3 regions of the Paracoccus zhejiangensis genome follow, and region 2 is predicted to be linked to each of the others. Evidence: riboswitches for the same ligand, from Rfam matches in the RefSeq annotation. Region 2 holds a riboswitch; each other region holds the start of a gene.
The links. A riboswitch is a leader RNA that binds a small molecule or an ion and turns the genes downstream of it on or off. The one in region 2 is predicted to bind thiamine pyrophosphate.

Region 1 (6,538 bases), on a different replicon from region 2:
GGTATTCTCGATCATCAGCTGGATCGGCGTGCCGGTGGTCCTGCCCTCGAACACGCCCGAGAGGATGCGCACCTGGTCGGCCTCGCGCCGCTGCGTGGTGTGCTTGCTGGTCCCCGGACGGCGGCGGTCCAGAAACTGCTGGATGAAGGCCTCGTCCAGGGGCACGCCCGGCGGCGTGCCATCGACGGTCGCGCCAAGCGCCGGGCCGTGGCTTTCGCCCCAGGTGGTGAACCGGAATTCGCGGCCAAAGGTGTTGTAGCTCATGCGGTCTCTCCGGTCAGGGATTTCAACTCGTAGATCAGGTCCAGCGCCTCGCGCGGGGTCAGGCTGTCGGGATGGATGGCCTTGATGCGCGCATCAACCGGGCTTTCCTTGGCCCTTGCCGGGGCAGGGGCCGCAGGGGCCGCTCGGAAGAGGGGCAGGTCGTCGATCAGCGCGGCCGGACGGGCTGCCCCCTCGCGTTCGCCCGATTCCAGCGCGGTCAGCACCTCGCGCGCGCGCTCGACGACCGAAGCCGGCAGGCCCGCCAGCCGCGCCACCTGCACGCCATAGCTGCGATCGGCGGCGCCCTTTCGGACTTCATGCAGGAAGATCACCTCGCCCTCCCATTCGCGCACGGCGACGGTGGCGTTTTCCACCCCGTCGAGCCGCGCCGACAGCGCCGTCATCTCGTGGTAATGGGTGGCGAACAGCGCCCGGCAGCGGTTGGCGCCGTGCAGATGCTCCATCACCGCCCAGGCAATCGATAGCCCGTCCCAGGTTGCAGTGCCGCGCCCGATCTCGTCGAGGATGACCAGCGCATGATCGTCGGCCTGATTGAGGATGGCGGCGGTCTCGACCATCTCGACCATGAAGGTCGAGCGTCCGCGCGCCAGATCATCTGCCGCGCCGACCCGGCTGAACAGCTGGCTGACCATGCCGATATGGGCGCGGCGGGCCGGGACATAGGCGCCGGCCTGTGCCAGCACCGCGATCAGCGCGTTCTGGCGCAGGAAGGTCGATTTGCCGGCCATGTTCGGCCCGGTCAGCAGCCAGATCGCCGGGGTCTCGCCGGTGGTCAGGTCGCAGTCATTGGCGACGAACCCCTCGGCCTTGCGCTTCAGCGCGCGTTCGACGACCGGATGCCGCCCGCCCTCGACCAGGAAGGCGCGGCTGTCATCGACGCGCGGGCGCGACCAGCTTTCGCCGGTGGCGATATCGGCAAAGGCGGCAGCCAGATCGATCTCGGCCAAGGCCCGCGCCGCCTGACCGATGGCGGCGGCCTGATCCAGAACCGCGCCGCGCAGGCGTTCAAAAATGCCGCGCTCGATCTCGAGCGCCCGGTCGCGGGCGTTCAGGATGCGGGTTTCCAGTTCCGACAGCGGGACGGTGGTAAAGCGGATCTGGTTGGCGGTGGTCTGGCGGTGGATGAAGGTCTCGTTCAGCGGCGGGGCCAGCATCTTCTCGGCATGGGTTGTGGTCGTCTCGATGAAGTAACCCAGCACGTTGTTGTGCTTGATCTTCAGGCTTTGAACGCCCGCCAGCGCGATGTAATCGGCCTGCATCCCGGCGATGACGCCCCGGCCCTCGTCCCTGAGCCGCCGGGTTTCGTCCAGATCGGCCTCATGGCCGGGGGCGACAAAGCCGCCATCGCGGGCCAGCAGCGGCGGTTCGGCCACCAATGCGTCATCCAGCAGGTCGATCAGTTCGTCATGGCCTGTCAGGTCGCGGGCGGCATCCAGCAGCACCTGCGGCGCGTCCTCGGGCAGGCGGGCGGCGATCCCGGCGCCTTGGGTCAGCCCGGCGCGGATGGCGGAGAGATCACGCGGGCCGCCCCGGTCCAGCGCCAGCCGCGACAACGCGCGGTCCATGTCGGGCACGCGCGAAAGGGCATCGCGCAGGTCGGCGGCAAGGCGGGCATCCTCGACCAGCGCCGTCACCGCATCCTGCCTTGCATGGATCAGCGCCAGATCACGGCTCGGCGCGCTGATCCGCCGTTCCAGCAGACGCGCCCCCGCCGCCGTCACCGTGCGGTCGATGGCCGACAGCAGCGACCCCTCGCGCCCACCCGACAGGGCCTGCGTCAGTTCGAGGTTGCGACGCGTGGCGGCGTCGATCTGCATCGCCCCGCCGGCGCGTTCGCGGACAGGCGGGCGCAGCAGCGGCAGCTTGCCCTTTTGCGTCATGTCCAGATAGTCGACGATCGCGCCCATGGCCGACAGCTCGGCCCGGGTGAAGGCACCGAACCCGTCCAGCGTCTCGACCCCGTAAAGCGCCGACAGCCGCCGCGCCCCCGCGCCGCTGTCGAAGGCACCGGGCGGCAGGTCGGTCAGCGCCGCACCGGCATCCGCCGCCAGATCGTCAAGGTCCGCACCCTCGACGGCCAGAAGCTCGCGCGGGGCGAGCCGCGCCAGTTCCGGGGCAAGGCGGGGCAGCGAACATTCCATCACCTGAAAGGCGCCAGTGGAAATATCGACCCAAGCCAGCGCCGACTCCTCGCGCACCGTGGCGAAGGCGGCGAGGAAGTTGTGGCGGCGCGCCTCCAGCAGCGATTCCTCGGTCAGTGTGCCGGGGGTGACCAGCCGCACGACATCGCGGGCGACCACAGATTTCGAACCGCGCTTCTTGGCCTCGGCCGGGTCCTCCATCTGCTCGGCAATGGCCACGCGGAAGCCCTTGCGGATCAGCGTCAGCAGATAGGACTCGGCGGCATGGACCGGCACGCCGCACATCGGGATCGGCTCGCCCTGATGGGTGCCGCGCTTGGTCAGCGCGATGTCGAGTGCGGCGGCCGCGGCCACCGCATCGTCAAAGAACATCTCGTAGAAATCGCCCATGCGATAGAACAGCAGCGCGCCGGGATTGGCCTCCCGGATCGCCAGATATTGCACCATCATCGGAGTGGGCTGGTCAGTCATCTGCGCCTTGCCTGTCGTTCCTGGCGTTTCTAGCCGCTTGCGCTGGCCGGTGGAACCTCTACATTTGCAGCCACCTCGGGGTGCCCACAGGGCTGAGACGCGATAGCGGACCCGTTGAACCTGATCCGGCTCACACCGGCGGAGGGAAGGTTTCGCGATCCTTCTTTTCGGAACCCTGACAAAGGAGGTCGCGATGAAACGCCTTGCCCTTCTGGCCCTGCTGGCCGCCAGCCCCGCGCTGGCGCAGGAAAAGCCGGTGCTGACCGTCTATGCCGAGGATTACGTCACCAGCGAATGGGGGCCGGGTCCGAAGATCGAGGAGGGGTTCGAGGCGATCTGCGGCTGCGACCTGACATTCGTCACCGGCGACATCCTCCCCCGCCTCCTGATGGAAGGCGAGGGGACCGAGGCCGATGTTGTCTTCGGCCTCAACACCGATGTGCTGGCCCGCGCCCGCGCCTCTGGCCTTTTCGCGCAGCATGGGCAGGACACTTCGGATATGTCTCTGCCCGTGGCTTGGGAGGATGACATCTTCCTGCCCTATAACTGGAGCGAGACCGCCTTCATCTATGACGAGACCCGCACGCCAAATCCGCCGAAAAGCTTCGCCGAATTGCTGGACGCGCCCGAGGATCTGAAGATCGTCATCCAGGACCCGCGCGGTTCGATCTCGGGTCTGGCGCTGCTCTTGTGGGTCAAGTCGGTCTATGGCGAGGGCGCGCCGCAGGCCTGGGCCAAGCTGGCGCCGAAGGTGCTGACCGTGACCAAGGGCTGGTCGGAAAGCTATGGCCTCTTCACCGAAGGCGAGGCCGATATGGTGCTGTCCTTCACCACCTCGCCCGCCTATCACATCGAGGCCGAAGGCGACAAAACCAAGCACGCCGCGATTTTCCCGGAGGGGCATTATTTCCTGACCGAAGTGGCGGCGCAGGTGAAGGGCACGGATCAGCCGGAACTGGCGCAGAGCTTCATGGACTGGGTGCTGACGCCCAAATTCCAGAGCGTCATTCCCCATGCCAACTGGTCGCTGCCGTCGAAACTGCCCGAGGCCGACTGGCCACAGGTGATGCGCGATCTGCCGCGACCGGACAAGACCCTGTTCTATAGCGAGGACGAGGCCGAGGCGCTGCGCCGGCCGGCGCTGGATGAATGGCTGGCGGCGTTCTCGCAGTAAGACCCGGTCTTGGCGGGGTGGTCACGGCCGCGCTGCTGGCCGGGCTGATCCTTGGCACGCTGGCGGCGGTGGCAAGCTTTGCCGGCGGGCTTTCGGGGCTGGGGCCGTGGGACTGGCGCGCGGTCTGGTTCACGCTGTGGCAGGCCGCCGTTTCGGCCACGCTTTCGGCCATGCTCGCGATCCCGGTCGCGCGGGCGCTGGCGCGGCGGCGGTTTCCGGGCCGTTCGGTGCTGGTCACGCTTCTGGGCGCGCCCTTCATCCTGCCGGTGATCGTCGCGATCATGGGGCTGATCTCGGTCTTTGGCCGGAACGGGCTGCTGAACGAGGGTCTTCGTGCCCTCGGCCTGCCCGAGATCAGCATCTATGGCTGGCAGGGCGTCATCCTCGCCCATGTCTTCTTCAACCTGCCCTTGTCGGTGCGGCTGCTGTTGCAGGGTTGGCAAGGGATCCCCGCCGAACGCTTCCGGCTGGCCGAGAGCCTTGGCTTTGCACCCCGCGACATCACCCGGCATCTGGAACGGCCGATGCTCAGGGCGGTGCTGCCCGGGGTCTGGCTGGCGGTGTTCCTGGTCTGTCTGACCAGTTTCGCCGTGGCCTTGGCGTTGGGGGGCGGGCCGAAGGCCACGACGGTCGAGCTGGCGATTTATCAGGCCTTCCGCTTCGATTTCGACATGGGCCGCGCGGCGACGCTGGGGCTGGTGCAGGTTGGGCTGTGCCTTGGCGCCATGGCGCTGGCCAGCCGGTTCACCATCCCTGCGGGTTTTGGCGCCGGCATGGACAGCGCGGCATCGTTGCGCGGGCCGGGTGGCTGGCGGCGCGGGGGCGATGCGCTGGCGATCACGCTGGCGGCGGGCTTCCTGCTATGGCCGATGTTGACCGTGATCCTTGCCGGCCTGCCGCGCCTTCCGGCGCTGGAGGCGACGGTCTGGGTCGCGGCGGGGCGCTCGGTCATCATGGCGCTGGTCTCGGCGCTGCTGACGCTGGCGCTGGGGCTCGTCTTGTCGCTGGCCATCGCACGGGGAAGTGCGGGATGGCCCGCCCGGCTGATCGAGGCCGCCGGGATGCTGCCGATCATTGCCTCGCCGCTGGTGCTGGGTACTGGCCTTTATCTGATCCTGCGGGTCTGGATCACGCCGGGGCAACTGGCGCTGCCGGTGACGGTGGCGATCAACGCGGTGATGGCGCTGCCCTTTGCCCTGCGCGCGCTGATCCCGGCGGCGCGGGTGCTGGAACAGGACTACGGACGGCTGGCGGCGTCGCTGGACCTGCGGGGCTGGGCGCGGCTGCGCCATCTGACCCTGCCGCGTCTGGCCCGGCCCTTGGGCTTTGCCGGCGGGCTGGCGGCGGCGCTGGCCATGGGTGATCTGGGGGTCATCACGCTGTTCGCCAGCGACCAGCCGACACTGCCGCTGAAGCTTTACCAGTTGATGACGGCCTATCGCATGGCCGATGCCGCCGGATGTGCGGTGCTGCTGATGGCGATCAGCTTTGCCCTCTTCTGGGCCTTTGACCGGGGAGGGCGGCTGAATGCTTGAGTTTCGCGGGGTGCGGCTGGCGCTTGGTGATTTCCGCCTCTCTGCCGATCTGACCGTCGGGACCGGGGCGAGGGTGGCGGTGATCGGGCCGTCGGGATCGGGGAAATCGACGCTGCTGGGGCTGATCTCGGGCTTCCTGGTCCCCGATCAGGGACAGGTGCTGTGGCAGGGGCGCGATCTGGCGCCACTGTCGCCGGGGCAAAGGCCGGTCTCGGTGCTGTTTCAGGACCAGAACCTGTTTCCGCATCTGAGCGTCGGGCAGAATGTCGGCCTTGGGTTGCGCCCCGACCTGCGGCTGTCACCGGCCGAGCGGGAACGGGTCGCAGGCGCTTTGGCGCGGGTCGGGCTGCAGGACATGGCAGACCGCCGACCGGCGCAGCTCTCGGGCGGCCAGCAAAGCCGGGTGGCGCTGGCGCGGGTGCTGCTGCGGGCGCGCCCGCTCCTGCTTCTGGACGAACCCTTCGGCGCGCTTGGCCCGGCGCTGAAGGACGAGATGCTGGACCTGCTGGCCGAGATTGCCGGGCAGACCGACGCCACGGTGCTGATGGTCACGCATGATCCCGACGACGCGCGCCGCTTTGCCCCAGAGACCATCGTGATCCATGACGGCCGCGCCGAACCGCCCGTGCCGACCGGCCCGCTGCTGGATGATCCGCCGCCGGACCTCAAAGCCTATCTGGGAGGATAGATGGACGAGCATTGCGCCCGGCAGGAGTTTCGCCCCATCATGCGGCGAAAAGCGGAAAGGAAGCGGATGAAACGGTTGCTCATCACGGGGGCAGCGGGCGCGCTGGGGCAGATGTTGCGAGAACGGCTGGCGCCGATGGCCGAGGTGCTGCGGCTGTCGGACATCTCGGATCTGGGACGGCCGGCGAAGAACGAGGAAGTCTTTACCTGCGATCTGGCCAATGAAGAGGCGGTGTTCGACATCG
Region 2 (6,538 bases):
GCCCGCGCATTGCCCGCGCCATGGCGGCGGACCAGCCCGCCAACCGCGACCGGCTGCTGGCGACATCGGCGGCGATCAAGCTGGCCGGGCTGACGGTTGGCGTTATCGGCACCGCGCTTCTCGGGCCGTGGGTGCTGGGCTGGTTCGGGGCCGAATACCGCGCCGCCGGACCGGCGCTGATGATCCTGCTGGCGCTGCCCGCCACGGCGATCCTCTTCGGCCCGGCCTCGGTCATCCTCTCTGCGCGTGGCCTCGGGCGTGCCGATTTCACCGGCAACATTCTGGGCGCGCTGGCGATCGTGGCGGCCATCCTCGCCGGCGGCGCGGGCTTCGGCCTGACCGGCGCGGCGCTTGGCGCGGTGCTGGGCCAAGGCGTCGCGCTGGCGATCATGGCCGCGCAATCCCGCCGCCTCCTGGGCATCGATCCCACATTGATGAGCCTGCGCCACTTGCGCCGCAGCGCGAGCGAGACCGCATCATGACCCATTACCGCCCCGATCTCGCCCGCGAGACCGCGCTGACCGGGCGCGAGGTGCTGATCGTCGTCCCCGCACTGAACGAGGCACGCGCGATCGAGCCCTGCCTGCGCTCGCTGATGGCGGGCGATCCGCGTCTGGCCCATGCGCATCTGGTCGTCGCCGATGGTGGCAGTCGCGACGGCACGCAGGCCATCGTTGCAAGCCTGCAGGCCGAGTTCCCGAACCTGTGCCTGATCGCCAACCCCGAGCGCCTGCAATCGGCGGGCATCAACCGCGCCGTGGCCGAGACGGCGCTGCCGCACCACCGCATCCTTGTCCGCGCCGATGCCCATGCGATCTATCCGCCGGGCTATGCCATGGCCGCCGCCGACCGGCTGGCGGATCTGGGCATGGCCTCGGTGGTGGTGCCAATGGATTCCCGCGGCCAGACCGCCTTCGCCCGCGCCGCCGCCTGGATCGTCGATACGCCGCTGGGGTCAGGCGGCTCGGCCCATCGCGGCGGGCATCGCTCGGGCGAGGTCGATCACGGCCATCATGCGGCGATGGATCTGGGATGGTTCCGCAGCATCGGTGGCTATGATCCCGGCTTCAGCCATAACGAGGATGCCGAACTGGACCACCGGCTGCGCGCGGCGGGCGGGCGGATCTGGATGGCGGGCGACCTGCGGCTGGATTACCAGATGCGGCCCGGGTTCCGGGCGCTGGCGCGGCAATACTGGAACTATGGCCGGGGCCGGGCGCGCACGGTGCTGAAGCACCGGCTGAAGCCCCGCCTGCGGCAACTGGCCCCGGCGGTGAACCTTGTCCTGCTGCTCGTCGGCGCGGCGCTGTTCCTCGCGGGTCTGATAACCGGCCTCGGCTGGCTGACTGCACTTGGCGCGATCTGGCCCGCGCTTTACGCCGGCGTCCTGCTGACCGCCTCGCTCTGGATGACCAGGCGCCATCGCGACCCGGCGGGCCTCTGGGCCGGGCCGGCACTCGCTGCCATGCACCTGCCCTGGGGGGCGGGGTTTCTGACCGGTATTCTGAAGGGAGCCACCCGATGACCACCAAGATCGACATCCTGATGTGCACCTTCCGCCGCCCCGCCGTGGCCGAGGCCATTGCCACGCTGGCGCCCCTGCGCCTGCCGCCCGACAGCGACGTGCGGCTGGTCATCGCCGATAATGACGATACCGACAGCGCAAGGCAGGTGGTGGCCGAGGCCGCCGGTGCCCTGCCCTATCCCTGCCAGTACATCCACGCCCCTGCCCGCAATATCTCGATCGCGCGCAATGCCTGCCTTGATGCCGCCAGCGACCGGGGCGCGGACTGGATCGCCGGTCTCGATGATGACGAGGCCGTGCATCCCGACTGGCTGGTCGAGATCATGGCCGTGGCCCGGCAGGCCGATGGCGCCTTCGGCAAGGTGCTGGCGCAATACCCCGAGGATGCCCCCGACTGGCTGAGCCGCCTCGATTTCCACTCCACCCATCCCGAGCGGACGCCACAGCCGATCCGCACCGGCAACAGCGGCAACGTGGCGCTGCGCTGGCAGGGCACGCCCTGGCAGGATGAGCGCTATGACCTGTCGCGCGGCCAGTCGGGCGGCGAGGATACCGAGTTCTTCCTGCGCCTGACCGGCATGGGCGCGCGGATGCTGCCCGCCCCTCGCGCGATCCTGACCGAGCCGGTGCCGCCGGCGCGGCAGACGCTGGACTGGCTGGGGCTGCGGCGCCACCGCATGGGCCAGACCCATATCGTCACGGCCGAGACCCCGACCGAGCGCACGCGACTATTCGTCACCGCCTCGGCCAAGGCCACCTATTGCCGGTTGCGCGAAAAGCTGGCGGGCGACGAGACCGGACGCATCTTCTGGTACCTGCGCGGGCAATTGCATCGCGGCGTGATCGCGGGCCTGCGCGACGTGACGCCGCCGCAGCTTTACGGCAAGGACCCGGTATGAGCCCTGCGCCTTCGGACCTTGCCGGGCTGCCGGTCGCCGTCTTCGGCATCGATCTGGCCGAGCCGGCCCAGATCCGCCGCATCCGTTCGCTGATCGCGCTTGGCTGCGACGTGACCTCGTTCTGCCAGCGGCGCGAGGGCAGCCCGGAGTTCACGCCGGACTGGCTGAACATCGATCTGGGGCTGGTCCGGCATGGCGACATCCGCGGACGGGCGCGGGCGGCGGCGCGTTCGGTGCGGCTGGCGCTGGCGGGATGGCGGCAGCTTGCGGATGCGCAGGTGATCATCGCCCGCAATCTCGACATGGCGCTGATCGCGCTGGCGGCGCGGCGGCTGGCGTCGATCCGCGCGGGCAAACGCCCGGCCCCGCTGGTCTATGAATGCCTCGACATCCACGACCTGATGACCCGCCCGGGCCGCGCCGGGCAGATCATGCGCCGGGCCGAGCGTCATGTGCTGGCGCAGGCGGCGCTGCTGGTGGTCAGTTCCCCCGGTTTCATTCGCGAGTATTTCAAGCCCATACAGGGCTATGACGGTCCGGTCGCCGTGGTCGAGAACAAGCTGTGGCTGGGCCTCGACCCGGTCAGCCGTCCGGCCCGACCCCTGCCTGAACCCCGTGCCGAGGGCGCCCCCCTGACCATCGGCCTCGTCGGCTCGATCCGCTGTCAGGCCTCGATCGATCTCTTGATGCAGACCGCCGACCTGATGGGCGACCGCTTGCGGGTCCGCATCTCGGGCGCGCTGCACGACCACGCGCTGAGCGGCTTTCATCAGGCGGTCGCCGCCCGTCCGAACGTCGAGTGGACCGGCCCCTATGCCTATCCGCAGGGACTGGCAGGGGCCTATGCCGGCTGCGATCTGGTCTGGTCCCAGGACATGTGGCAGCGGGGCACGAATTCCGACTGGTTGCTGCCGAACCGCATCTATGAGGCCAGCTGGTGCGGCTGCCCCTCGGTGGCGCTTGCAGAGACCGAGACCGGGCGGCGCATCCGCGCGGACGGGCTTGGCCATGTTATCGAGACCCCCACCCCCGAGGCGCTGGCCGCCCTCCTGTCACGCCTGACGCCCGAAGACCTGGCCGAGGAGCGCGCCGCGCTTCTGGCCCGCCCCGAGGCACATTTCGTACAGGCCGCCGAGGACGTGCTGCCCTTCCTCGCCCCGGCCCGTCCGGTCCCGCCGACAACCCCCCTTGCCCATCCCCGGCTTTCCCACTAGCTTCCGCCGCACTTACTCGTTGGGGTGCCCCGCTTGACCGGGGCTGAGAGGCGAATGCCGACCCATCGAACCTGATCCGGTTAATACCGGCGGAGGGAACGGGTAGCTTGACGATGCCGGGCGGATCATCCCCCTGCGCTTGTCTTCCCCCAAATCCATCCGTCGGTCGAAGGGGGCGACGTGACGGATATAGCTTTGACCATCGCAGGCTCGGACAGCGGCGGTGGCGCGGGAATTCAGGCCGATCTGAAAACATTTTCTGCGCTTGGCACCTACGGCGCCAGCGTGCTGACCGCCATCACCGCGCAGAACACCCGCGCCGTCACCGCCGTGGAAACCCTGTCGCCCGCGCTGATCCGGGCGCAGATGGAAGCCGTCTTCGACGATCTGCCGGTGAAGGCGGTGAAGATCGGGATGCTGGGTGATCCTGTGGTGATCCGCACCGTGGCCGAGGGGCTTGCGGGGCGCGGTCTGCCGGTGGTGCTCGACCCGGTGATGGTGGCGAAATCCGGTGACCGGCTGCTGGCCGCCGAGGCGATCGCGGCGCTGCGGGGCGAGCTGCTGCCGCTGGCGACCGTGCTGACCCCGAACCTGCCGGAAGCGGGCGAGCTGCTGGGAGCGGAACCCGCCGCCGACCTGACGGCGCGCGAGGCGCAGGGCCGGGCACTTCTGGCGCTGGGGCCGGACTGGGTGCTGATGAAGGGCGGCCATGACGCGGGCGAGGTCTGCACCGACCTGCTGCTCGGACCCGAGACCCATCGCCTGACCGCCCCCCGCATCGCCACCCGCAACACCCACGGCACCGGCTGCACCCTCTCTGCCGCCATCGCTGCCGGACTGGCGCAGGGACTCTCCGTGCCCAAGGCGGTGACCCGCGCCCATGCCTACCTGCAGGGCGCCATTGCCGCTGCCGACCGGCTGCGGATCGGGTCGGGCCACGGGCCGGTGCATCATTTCCATGCGCTCTGGGGGGCCGGGGCATGAGCGGCATCCGCATCCTTGGTGCCGGGGTGATGGGCCTGACGCTGGCCACCGAACTGACCGCGCGCGGCCATCAGGTCGAGCTGGTCGATCCCGAACCCACCCCCGGCCCGCATGGCTGTTCCTTTTGGGCGGGCGGTATGCTCGCCCCTTATTGCGAGGGCGAATCCGCCGAGGAGCCGGTGGAGCGGCATGGCCTTGGGGCGATTGGCTGGTGGCAGCGTCATGCCGGCGGCGTCAGCCGGCAGGGCACGCTGGTCCTCGCGCTGAACCGCGACCGGGGCGAGCTTGCCCGCTTCGCCCGGCGCAGTCGCGGCCACCGGCTGCTGGACGGCGAGGCCATTGCCGCGCTGGAACCGGACCTTGCCGGGCGCTTCACCTCGGGTCTGTTCTACGAGGCCGAGGCGCATCTGTCGCCGCGTGATGCGCTGACGGAATTGCGCCGCCGGCTCGAGGCGAAAGGAGTGGCGGTCCACCGCGCGCCGCCCGCCACCAAACCCGACCAGCTGATCGACGCCCGCGGCCTTGCCGCCCGCGATGCCCTGCCCGACCTGCGCGGTGTACGGGGCGAGATGATGGTCTTGCGCTGCCCCGGCGTGACGCTGAACCGCCCCGTCCGGCTGCTGCATCCGCGCATCCCGCTCTACATCGTGCCGCGCGGCGATGGCGTCTTCATGCTGGGCGCAACGATGATCGAAAGCGACCGGCGTGGGGTGGTGACGGCGCGCTCGGTGCTGGAACTCCTCTCCGCCGCCTATGCGCTGCTGCCCGCCTTTGGCGAGGCGGAACTCTTGGAAACCGGCGCCGATGCCCGCCCGGCCTTTCCCGACAACCTGCCCCGGCTGCGGCGTGTCGGTTCGACCCTCTACGCCAACGGGCTCTACCGCCACGGCTTCCTGCTGGCCCCGACCGTCGCTGCGATGGCGGCGGATCATCTGGAGCGCGGCATCATTCCCGAGTTCATGGACGAGGTTTTTGCATGATGATCACCCTCAATGGCGAGCCGCGGGCGACCGAGGCCGCGACGCTGGCCGATCTGCTGGCCGATTGCGGCTTTGGTGCCAAGGTCGCCACCGCCCTTAACGGCGATTTCGTCCCTGCAGCCCTGCGCACCACCACCCCGATCGCCGAGGGCGACCGGATCGAGGTCGTCGCGCCGATGCAGGGGGGCTGAGCCATGCCGGTCTTCTATGGCACCACGGTCGACAGCGCGCTGATGCTGGGCACGGCGCAATATCCCTCGCCCGCGATCCTGGCCGAAGCCTTCCGCGTCTCGCAGGCGGGCATCGCCACGGTCAGCCTGCGCCGCGAGGCGGGCGGGGGTCAGGCCTTCTGGGACATGATCGCCGGGCTCGGCACGCGCATCCTGCCCAACACCGCCGGCTGCCATACGGTCAAGGAGGCCGTCACCACCGCCCATATGGCGCGGGAACTCTTTGCCACAAGCTGGATCAAGCTCGAGGTCATCGGCCATGCCGACACGCTGCAACCCGATGTTTTCGGACTGGTCGAGGCCGCGCGCATCCTGACCGAGGACGGATTCGAGGTCTTTCCCTATTGCACCGAGGATCTGACGGTCTGCGGACGTTTGCTCGAGGTCGGCAGTCAGGTGCTGATGCCTTGGGGCGCGCCGATCGGCTCGGGTCTGGGGCTGAACAATCCCTATGGCCTGCGCAGCCTGCGGGCGCATTTCCCCGATGTGCCGCTGGTGGTCGATGCCGGGGTCGGCCTGCCGTCCCATGCCGCGCAGGCCATGGAGATGGGCTTTGACGCCGTGCTGTTGAACACCGCCGTCGCCAAGGCCGGCGATCCGGTCGGCATGGCGCGGGCGATGGCACTGGCGGTCGAGGCCGGGCGCGCGGCCTTCGAGGCGGACCCGATGGAGCCGCGCGACATGGCCGCGCCATCCACCCCCGTTC
Region 3 (6,538 bases), on a different replicon from region 2:
TCCTGCTGGTCGATGGCGGCATGTCGCGGGCGTTGCGGCAATTGCGGCAGCGGTGAGGGAACAAGCTGATCCGGGTCCGTTGTAGGGTGGGTTTTCAACCCACCACGATCCGCCGCAATGGTGGGGTGAAACCCCACCCTACACTTGCTGCGTGATTCACTTTCTGCACGGGCATCTGACGGCTAGTCTTTCAGGCATGAGAAAACCTGTCGTCCTGCGCGGCTACCAGTTCAGCGCCTATACCCGCATCGTGCGCATCGCGATGCACGAGAAAGGTATCTCCTTTCGGACAGAGGAGATCGATCCCTTTGCGTCCGGAATTTCTGAAGACTACCTGAGGCGGCATCCTTTCGGGCGCGTTCCGGTCTTGAGTCATGGCGCCTTCGACGTCTACGAAACCGCCGCAATCACCCGCTATATCGACGCCGCTTTCGAAGGTCCCAGGCTGATGCCGCTCGACAGCGCATCGGTCGCGCGTGTGGTGCAGGTGATTTCGATTGTGGATAGTTACGGCTATTATCCCATGGTTCGGCAAGTGTTCGCACATCGCGTCTTTCGTCCGGCCATTGGCGATGAGACGGATGAAGCCGAGATCGGGAAAGGTCTGGAAGCGTCGCTGCCGGTTCTGGGCGCATTAGACACGCTGGCATCAGAGGGGCATGTCTTGAACGGCCGGACACTCACGCTGGCTGATTGTCACCTTGCGCCGATGATGGCGTATTTCGTCCAAGCTGCCGAGGGACGAGCTGCACTGGCCGAGTATTCTGCACTTCATGACTGGTGGGCGAATGCGTCCGAGCGAAGAAGCACCAAAGAAACCGATCCCGGTCTACCGTCAGCCTGACAGCGTGATCCGGTGACAAGGACTATTGGACGACAGCGCTGCATCGGGCAGGCCGAACCCGGACCTGCCCTCCGCCGCCGGCACGGGCCCGACACCTCCCCTCACTCCTCCCCCACCCTCACATAAACCTCCCCACCCTCCCGAAACTTCGCGGCCATCGCCTCCATCCCCTGCTTCTGCGCCTCCGCCCGAATGTCATGCGATATCCGCATCGAGCAGAACTTGGGCCCGCACATCGAGCAGAAATGTGCGACCTTGTGGGCCTCTTTCGGCAGGGTCTGGTCGTGGAAGCTGCGGGCGGTGTCGGGGTCGAGCGACAGGTTGAACTGGTCCTCCCACCGGAATTCGAACCGGGCGCGGGACAGGGCGTCGTCGCGGCGCTGGGCGCCGGGCAGGCCCTTGGCGAGGTCGGCGGCATGGGCGGCGATCTTGTAGGTGATGACGCCGGTTTTCACATCGTCGCGGTCGGGCAGGCCCAGATGCTCCTTGGGGGTGACATAGCAGAGCATGGCGCAGCCGAACCAGCCGATCATGGCCGCGCCGATGCCGCTGGTGATGTGGTCATAACCCGGCGCGATATCGGTGGTCAGCGGCCCGAGCGTGTAGAATGGCGCCTCGTGGCAGCAGTCCAGCTGCTTCTCCATGTTCTCCTTGATCTTGTGCAGGGCGACATGGCCCGGCCCCTCGATCATCACCTGACAGTCTTTGGCCCATGCGATCTTGGTCAGCTCGCCCAGGGTTTCCAGCTCGGCAAACTGGGCCTCGTCATTGGCATCGGCGATCGAGCCGGGGCGCAAGCCGTCGCCAAGCGAGAAGGACACGTCATAGGCGCGGCAGATGTCGCAGATCTCGTCGAAATGCTCGTAGAGGAAGCTTTCACGGTGGTGGTGCAGGCACCATTTCGCCATGATCGAGCCGCCGCGCGAGACGATGCCGGTCACGCGGTTGACGGTCATCGGCACCATATGCAGCCGTAAGCCGGCATGGATGGTGAAATAGTCGACCCCCTGTTCCGCCTGCTCGATCAGCGTGTCGCGGAACACCTCCCATGTCAGGTCCTCGGCGATGCCGTTCACCTTTTCCAGCGCCTGATAGATTGGCACCGTGCCGATCGGAACCGGGCTGTTTGGGATGATCCACTCGCGGGTGTTGTGGATATTGCGCCCGGTCGAGAGGTCCATGACCGTATCGGCGCCCCAGCGGATTGCCCAGACCATCTTGTCGACCTCTTCCTCCATCGAGGAGGTGACGGCCGAGGTGCCCATATTGGCGTTGATCTTCACGAGGAAGTTGCGCCCGATGATCATCGGCTCGGATTCCGGGTGGTTGATATTGGCCGGGATGATGGCGCGTCCCGCCGCGATCTCGGCGCGGACAAATTCGGGGGTGACGTAATCGGGGATGCTGGCGCCCCAGTCCTGACCGTCGCGGGGGCAGGGGGCGGGGTCGCGCAGCTGGTTTTCACGGATGGCGACGAATTCCATCTCGGGGGTGATGATGCCGGCGCGGGCATAGGCCAGCTGGGTGACGGCCTTGCCGTCCATGGCGCGCAGCGCGCGCGGCCGGACCGGGAATTCCGGGGTCAGCCGGTCGCCGGTGACATGGCCGTTATCCTCGGGCTGGACCGCGCGGCCATGATAGGCCTCGACATCGCCGCGCGCCGCGATCCAGCTGTGGCGCAGGGGGGCGAGGCCGCGGGTGATGTCGGCGGTGATCGCCGGATCGGTATAGGGACCCGAGCTGTCATAGACCGGCAAAGGCGGCTCTCCGGCGGTGGGATGAACCGAGATCTCGCGCATCGGCACGCGCAGGTCCGGGTGCAGCAGGCCGGGGACGTGGATCTTGCGCGAGGCGGGCAGTTCGTCGGTGGTGATCTTCGGGGTAGGGATGTTCATGCGCGGTGCTCCTCAAGCCGTTTACTCAAAAGGACACCAATCGAGTTCGGCCTGGGAAACAGGGGCCTTGCGGCCCCCTGTCGGCAAGGCAGGTGGGCGGGTTTGCCGCCCCGGTCTCTGCTCGCCTAGCTTCCTACGCCAGTATCAACTGGGTCAGGTTCAAAGGGTCGCATCACCGGGCATTGCCCCGTCAGCCTCTCAGTCCCCTTAGGCGGGACTCCCCTGCGTGGGTTCTGCTTATAGGAGAGTAGGTTTGTTGGAAAGGCCTATCGCCGCCGCCGCACCGCCGCCTTCAGTTCCGAGAGCTTGTAGGCGCCGGTCAGGAAGGCGAGGGTGAAATAGATCGCCGCCCCGCCAAGGACCAGCACGGCCAGACCGGGGATGCGGGCTACGCCTGCGGCGTCGAGCCAGCCCTCGATGAACCAGAGCGCCAGCGCCATCAGCGCCGAGGCCAGCACGATCCGGGGGGCGGTGCGGCGCAGGCGGTCATCGGCGCGGGCGGCCTGACCCATGGACCTCGTGCCCCACCACAACTGCCCGACCATCACCCATGCGGCGATCGTGGTGCCAAGCGCGGCGGCCAGAAAGCCCATCGGCCCCATTAGCCCGAAGGCCACCGCGGCATTCACCACCATGGAATAGAGCGCATAGCGGAACGGGGTCTTGGTGTCCTCACGCGCGAAATAGAGCGGTTGCAGGATCTTCTGCAGCACGAAGGCTGGCAGGCCGAGGGCATAGACCACCAGCGCGCGGGCGGTCTGCACCGTATCCGCGGCGGTGAACTGGCCGCGCTCGAACAGCGTGGCGACCATCGGCACGGCGATGACGGCGATGGCGAAGGCGGCGGGCAGGGTGAGGAACAGGCCAAACTCGGTCGCGCGGCTATAGGCCGACTGGCCGCCGGCCTCGTCACCCGCGCGCAACCTGCGGGCAAGCTCGGGCAGCAGCACCACGGCCACGGCCGCGCCGACGACGCCGAGCGGCAGCTGGTAGAGCCGGTCGGAATAGGAGAGCCAGGCGATCGCGCCCTCGAATTGCGAGCCGACCTGACGGCCGATCAACAGGTTCAGCTGCACCACGCCGCCGGCGAAAGCGGCGGGCAGGGCCACGGCCAGCAGCCGGCGCATGTCGGGCGAGAGGCGCGGGCGGCGGGGCAGGAAGGTCCAGCCAGTGCGATGGGCATCCCACCAGACCAGCCCCAGCTGGGCAATGCCGGTCAAGGGCGTGGCCCAGGCCAGCGTCAGGCCCATGTCCCAACCGCGATAGCGCGCCAGACCCATCGCCGCGATGAAGAGAAGGTTCAACAGCACCGGGGCGGCGGCGGCGGCGGTGAAGCGGCCATTGGCGTTCAAGACCCCCGAGACCATCGAGGCCATCGAGATCAGCAGGATATAGGGGAAGGTGATGCGGCCATACTCGACCGCCAGCGCAAACCGCTCGTCGCCCGCAAAGCCCGAGGCCATCAGCCAGACCAGTCCCGGCATGAAGATCATCGCCACGGCCGAGATCGCCAGCACCACCATGAACAGGCCGGAAAACGCTTCCGAGGCAAAACGCTGCGCCTCGGTCCGGTCCTCGAGCTTCTTGGCGAACATCGGTACGAAGGCGGTGTTGAAGGCGCCTTCCGCGAAGAAGCGGCGGAACATGTTGGGCAGCGACAGCGCGATCAGGAAGGCTTCGGCCACCGGCCCGGTCCCGAGCCAGGCCGCCATCAGGATGTCGCGGATGAAACCCGACACCCGCGATACCATCGTCCAGCTTCCCACCGAAAGGAAGCCGCGCACCAGTCCGGGTCTGCTCATGCTGTCGTGCCTGCCCTGTCCGCGCCTTGCTGGATCGCCGCGCGCAGTTTCTTTTCCAGCGCGTCGCGCTTGGCGTCGCTGAAGAGTTTCATCCCGAACATGTCCTTGACATAGAAGCTGTCCACCACCTGCGCCCCGAAGGTGGCGATGACGGCGCTGGCGATCTGGATATGGTTTGCCGCCAAGGTCCGCGTCAGGTCATAGAGCAGCCCCGGCCGGTCGCGGGTATCGACCTCGATGATCGTATAGATATCGCTGCCCTCGTTGTCGAAGGTGATATGGGTCGGGAAGCGGAACTCGCGCTCGCGCTTCCTGATCTTGTCGCGGTCGGCAAAGGCGTCGCGGGCCACCACTTCGCCCTTCAGCGTGCGGTCGATCATCTTGCGCAGACGCGGCAGGCGATCCTCGGCATAGGGATGGCCGTCGGCATCCTGCACCCAGAAGACTGCGGTCGCAAAACCGTCCTTGGTGGTATAGGTGCGCGCGTCTACCACGTTCGCCCCCATCAGCGACAGCGCCCCGCAGAGCCGCGAGAAGATGCCAGGATGGTCGGCCAGAACGAAGGTGGCGCGGGTGGCGTCGCGGTCGGTATCGGGCTTCAGGTCGATGCGGATCTCTTCGCTGCCGATGCCGTCCAGCAGCCCGGCAAAGACCGCCTGTGTCTCGGTCGGCAGGCCCGGCCAATAGCTGTCGTAGTGCCGCGCGATCTCGGAGCGGATGGCCTTGGCGTCCCAGCCCTTGGCGACCAGAAGGTGGCGCAAGCTGCGCTTGGCCTCGTTCTGGCGCTTGTCGCGGTTGATCTCTTCCAGCCCGCCATCCAGCGCGGCGGCGGTTTCCTGATGCAGCTTGCGCAGCAGCATCGCCTTCCAATTGTTCCAGGTATTCGGGCCGACGCCGCGAATGTCGCAGACCGTCAGCACCAGAAGCAGGTCCAGCCGCTTTCGGGTCTTCACCGCCTTGGCGAAATCCCTCAGCGTGCGCGGGTCGGCAATGTCGCGCTTCTGCGCCACGTCCGACATCAGCAGGTGATTGCGCACCAGCCATTCGACCGTCTCGACCTCTTCGGCGGAAAAGCCGAGCCGGGCCACCACCCGCCGCGCCAGCCGCGCGCCAAGGATCGAGTGATCCTCGGGCCGGCCCTTGCCGATGTCATGGAGCAGCGTCGCCAGATAGAGCACCCGGCGGTTGATCCCCTCCTGCATGATCTCGTGGCTGAGCGGCAGATCATCGGGATGCTCGCCCCGCTCGATCTCGGCCAGGGCCGCGACGCATTGGATGGAATGCTCGTCCACGGTGTAGTGGTGATAGACGTTGAACTGCATCATCGCCACGATCGGCTCGAATTCGGGGATGAAGGCCGACAGGACGCCCAGTTCGTTCATCCGGCGCAGCGCGCGTTCCGGGTTGCCGTGCTTCAACAGCAGATCGACAAAGATCCGCGAGGCCTCGGGATCGCTGCGCATGGCATCGTCGATCAGGTCGAGGTTCGAGGTGACCAGCCGCATGGCGTCGGGATGGATCAGTAGGCCGGTGCGCAAAGCCTCTTCGAACAGACGCAGGATGTTCAGCGGCTGGCTGAGGAAGTCCTTGTCATCGGCGATGGCGAGGCGGCCCAGCTCCTCGGTAAAGCCCGGGCGCAGCTTGCGGCGGCGGCGGAAGAGGCGGCCGAGGAAGGGCGCCTTGCGGACGTGATGGGCCTCGAGCGCGGTCAGGAAGACCCGCGTGACCTCGCCCACATTGGTGGCGTGGCGGAAATAGTCCTGCATGAAATGCTCGACATCGCGGCGGCCTTGGCCGTCGCGATAGCCCATGCGGCGGGCGACCTCGACCTGCATGTCGAAGGTCAGCTGATCGACCGGACGCCCGGCGATCAGGTGGATATGGCAGCGCACGGCCCAGAGGAAATCCTCGGCCTGCCAGAAATTCAGGTGCTCCTCGCGGGTGAAGAAGCCGAGATCGACCAGTTCCACCGCGCGGTCGACGCGGTGGATATACTT

Region 1: linked by a shared signal. The riboswitch ahead of CX676_RS12925 (thiamine ABC transporter substrate-binding protein) and the one ahead of thiD (bifunctional hydroxymethylpyrimidine kinase/phosphomethylpyrimidine kinase) in region 2 are both predicted to bind thiamine pyrophosphate.
Region 3: linked by a shared signal. The riboswitch ahead of thiC (phosphomethylpyrimidine synthase ThiC) and the one ahead of thiD (bifunctional hydroxymethylpyrimidine kinase/phosphomethylpyrimidine kinase) in region 2 are both predicted to bind thiamine pyrophosphate.

Annotation. Positions count from the first base shown of each region.
Region 1 covers NZ_CP025430.1:2,675,497-2,682,034, reverse strand. Annotated here, with positions in the region: gene aroC (chorismate synthase) at 1-264, opposite strand, end outside; gene mutS (DNA mismatch repair protein MutS) at 261-2,897, opposite strand; TPP riboswitch at 2,964-3,061, shown strand; gene CX676_RS12925 (thiamine ABC transporter substrate-binding protein) at 3,091-4,071, shown strand; gene CX676_RS12920 (thiamine/thiamine pyrophosphate ABC transporter permease ThiP) at 4,047-5,606, shown strand; gene CX676_RS12915 (thiamine ABC transporter ATP-binding protein) at 5,599-6,294, shown strand; gene CX676_RS12910 (NAD-dependent epimerase/dehydratase family protein) at 6,361-6,538, shown strand, end outside.
Region 2 covers NZ_CP025431.1:161,598-168,135, reverse strand. Annotated here, with positions in the region: gene CX676_RS20090 (lipopolysaccharide biosynthesis protein) at 1-482, shown strand, start outside; gene CX676_RS20085 (glycosyltransferase family 2 protein) at 479-1,525, shown strand; gene CX676_RS20080 (glycosyltransferase family 2 protein) at 1,522-2,424, shown strand; gene CX676_RS20075 (glycosyltransferase family protein) at 2,421-3,638, shown strand; TPP riboswitch at 3,649-3,753, shown strand; gene thiD (bifunctional hydroxymethylpyrimidine kinase/phosphomethylpyrimidine kinase) at 3,819-4,622, shown strand; gene CX676_RS20065 (FAD-dependent oxidoreductase) at 4,619-5,602, shown strand; gene thiS (sulfur carrier protein ThiS) at 5,599-5,793, shown strand; gene CX676_RS20055 (thiazole synthase) at 5,797-6,538, shown strand, end outside.
Region 3 covers NZ_CP025430.1:3,849,626-3,856,163, forward strand. Annotated here, with positions in the region: gene CX676_RS18720 (rhomboid family intramembrane serine protease) at 1-56, shown strand, start outside; gene CX676_RS18725 (glutathione S-transferase family protein) at 197-844, shown strand; gene thiC (phosphomethylpyrimidine synthase ThiC) at 946-2,739, opposite strand; TPP riboswitch at 2,853-2,973, opposite strand; gene murJ (murein biosynthesis integral membrane protein MurJ) at 3,006-4,541, opposite strand; gene CX676_RS18740 ([protein-PII] uridylyltransferase) at 4,538-6,538, opposite strand, start outside.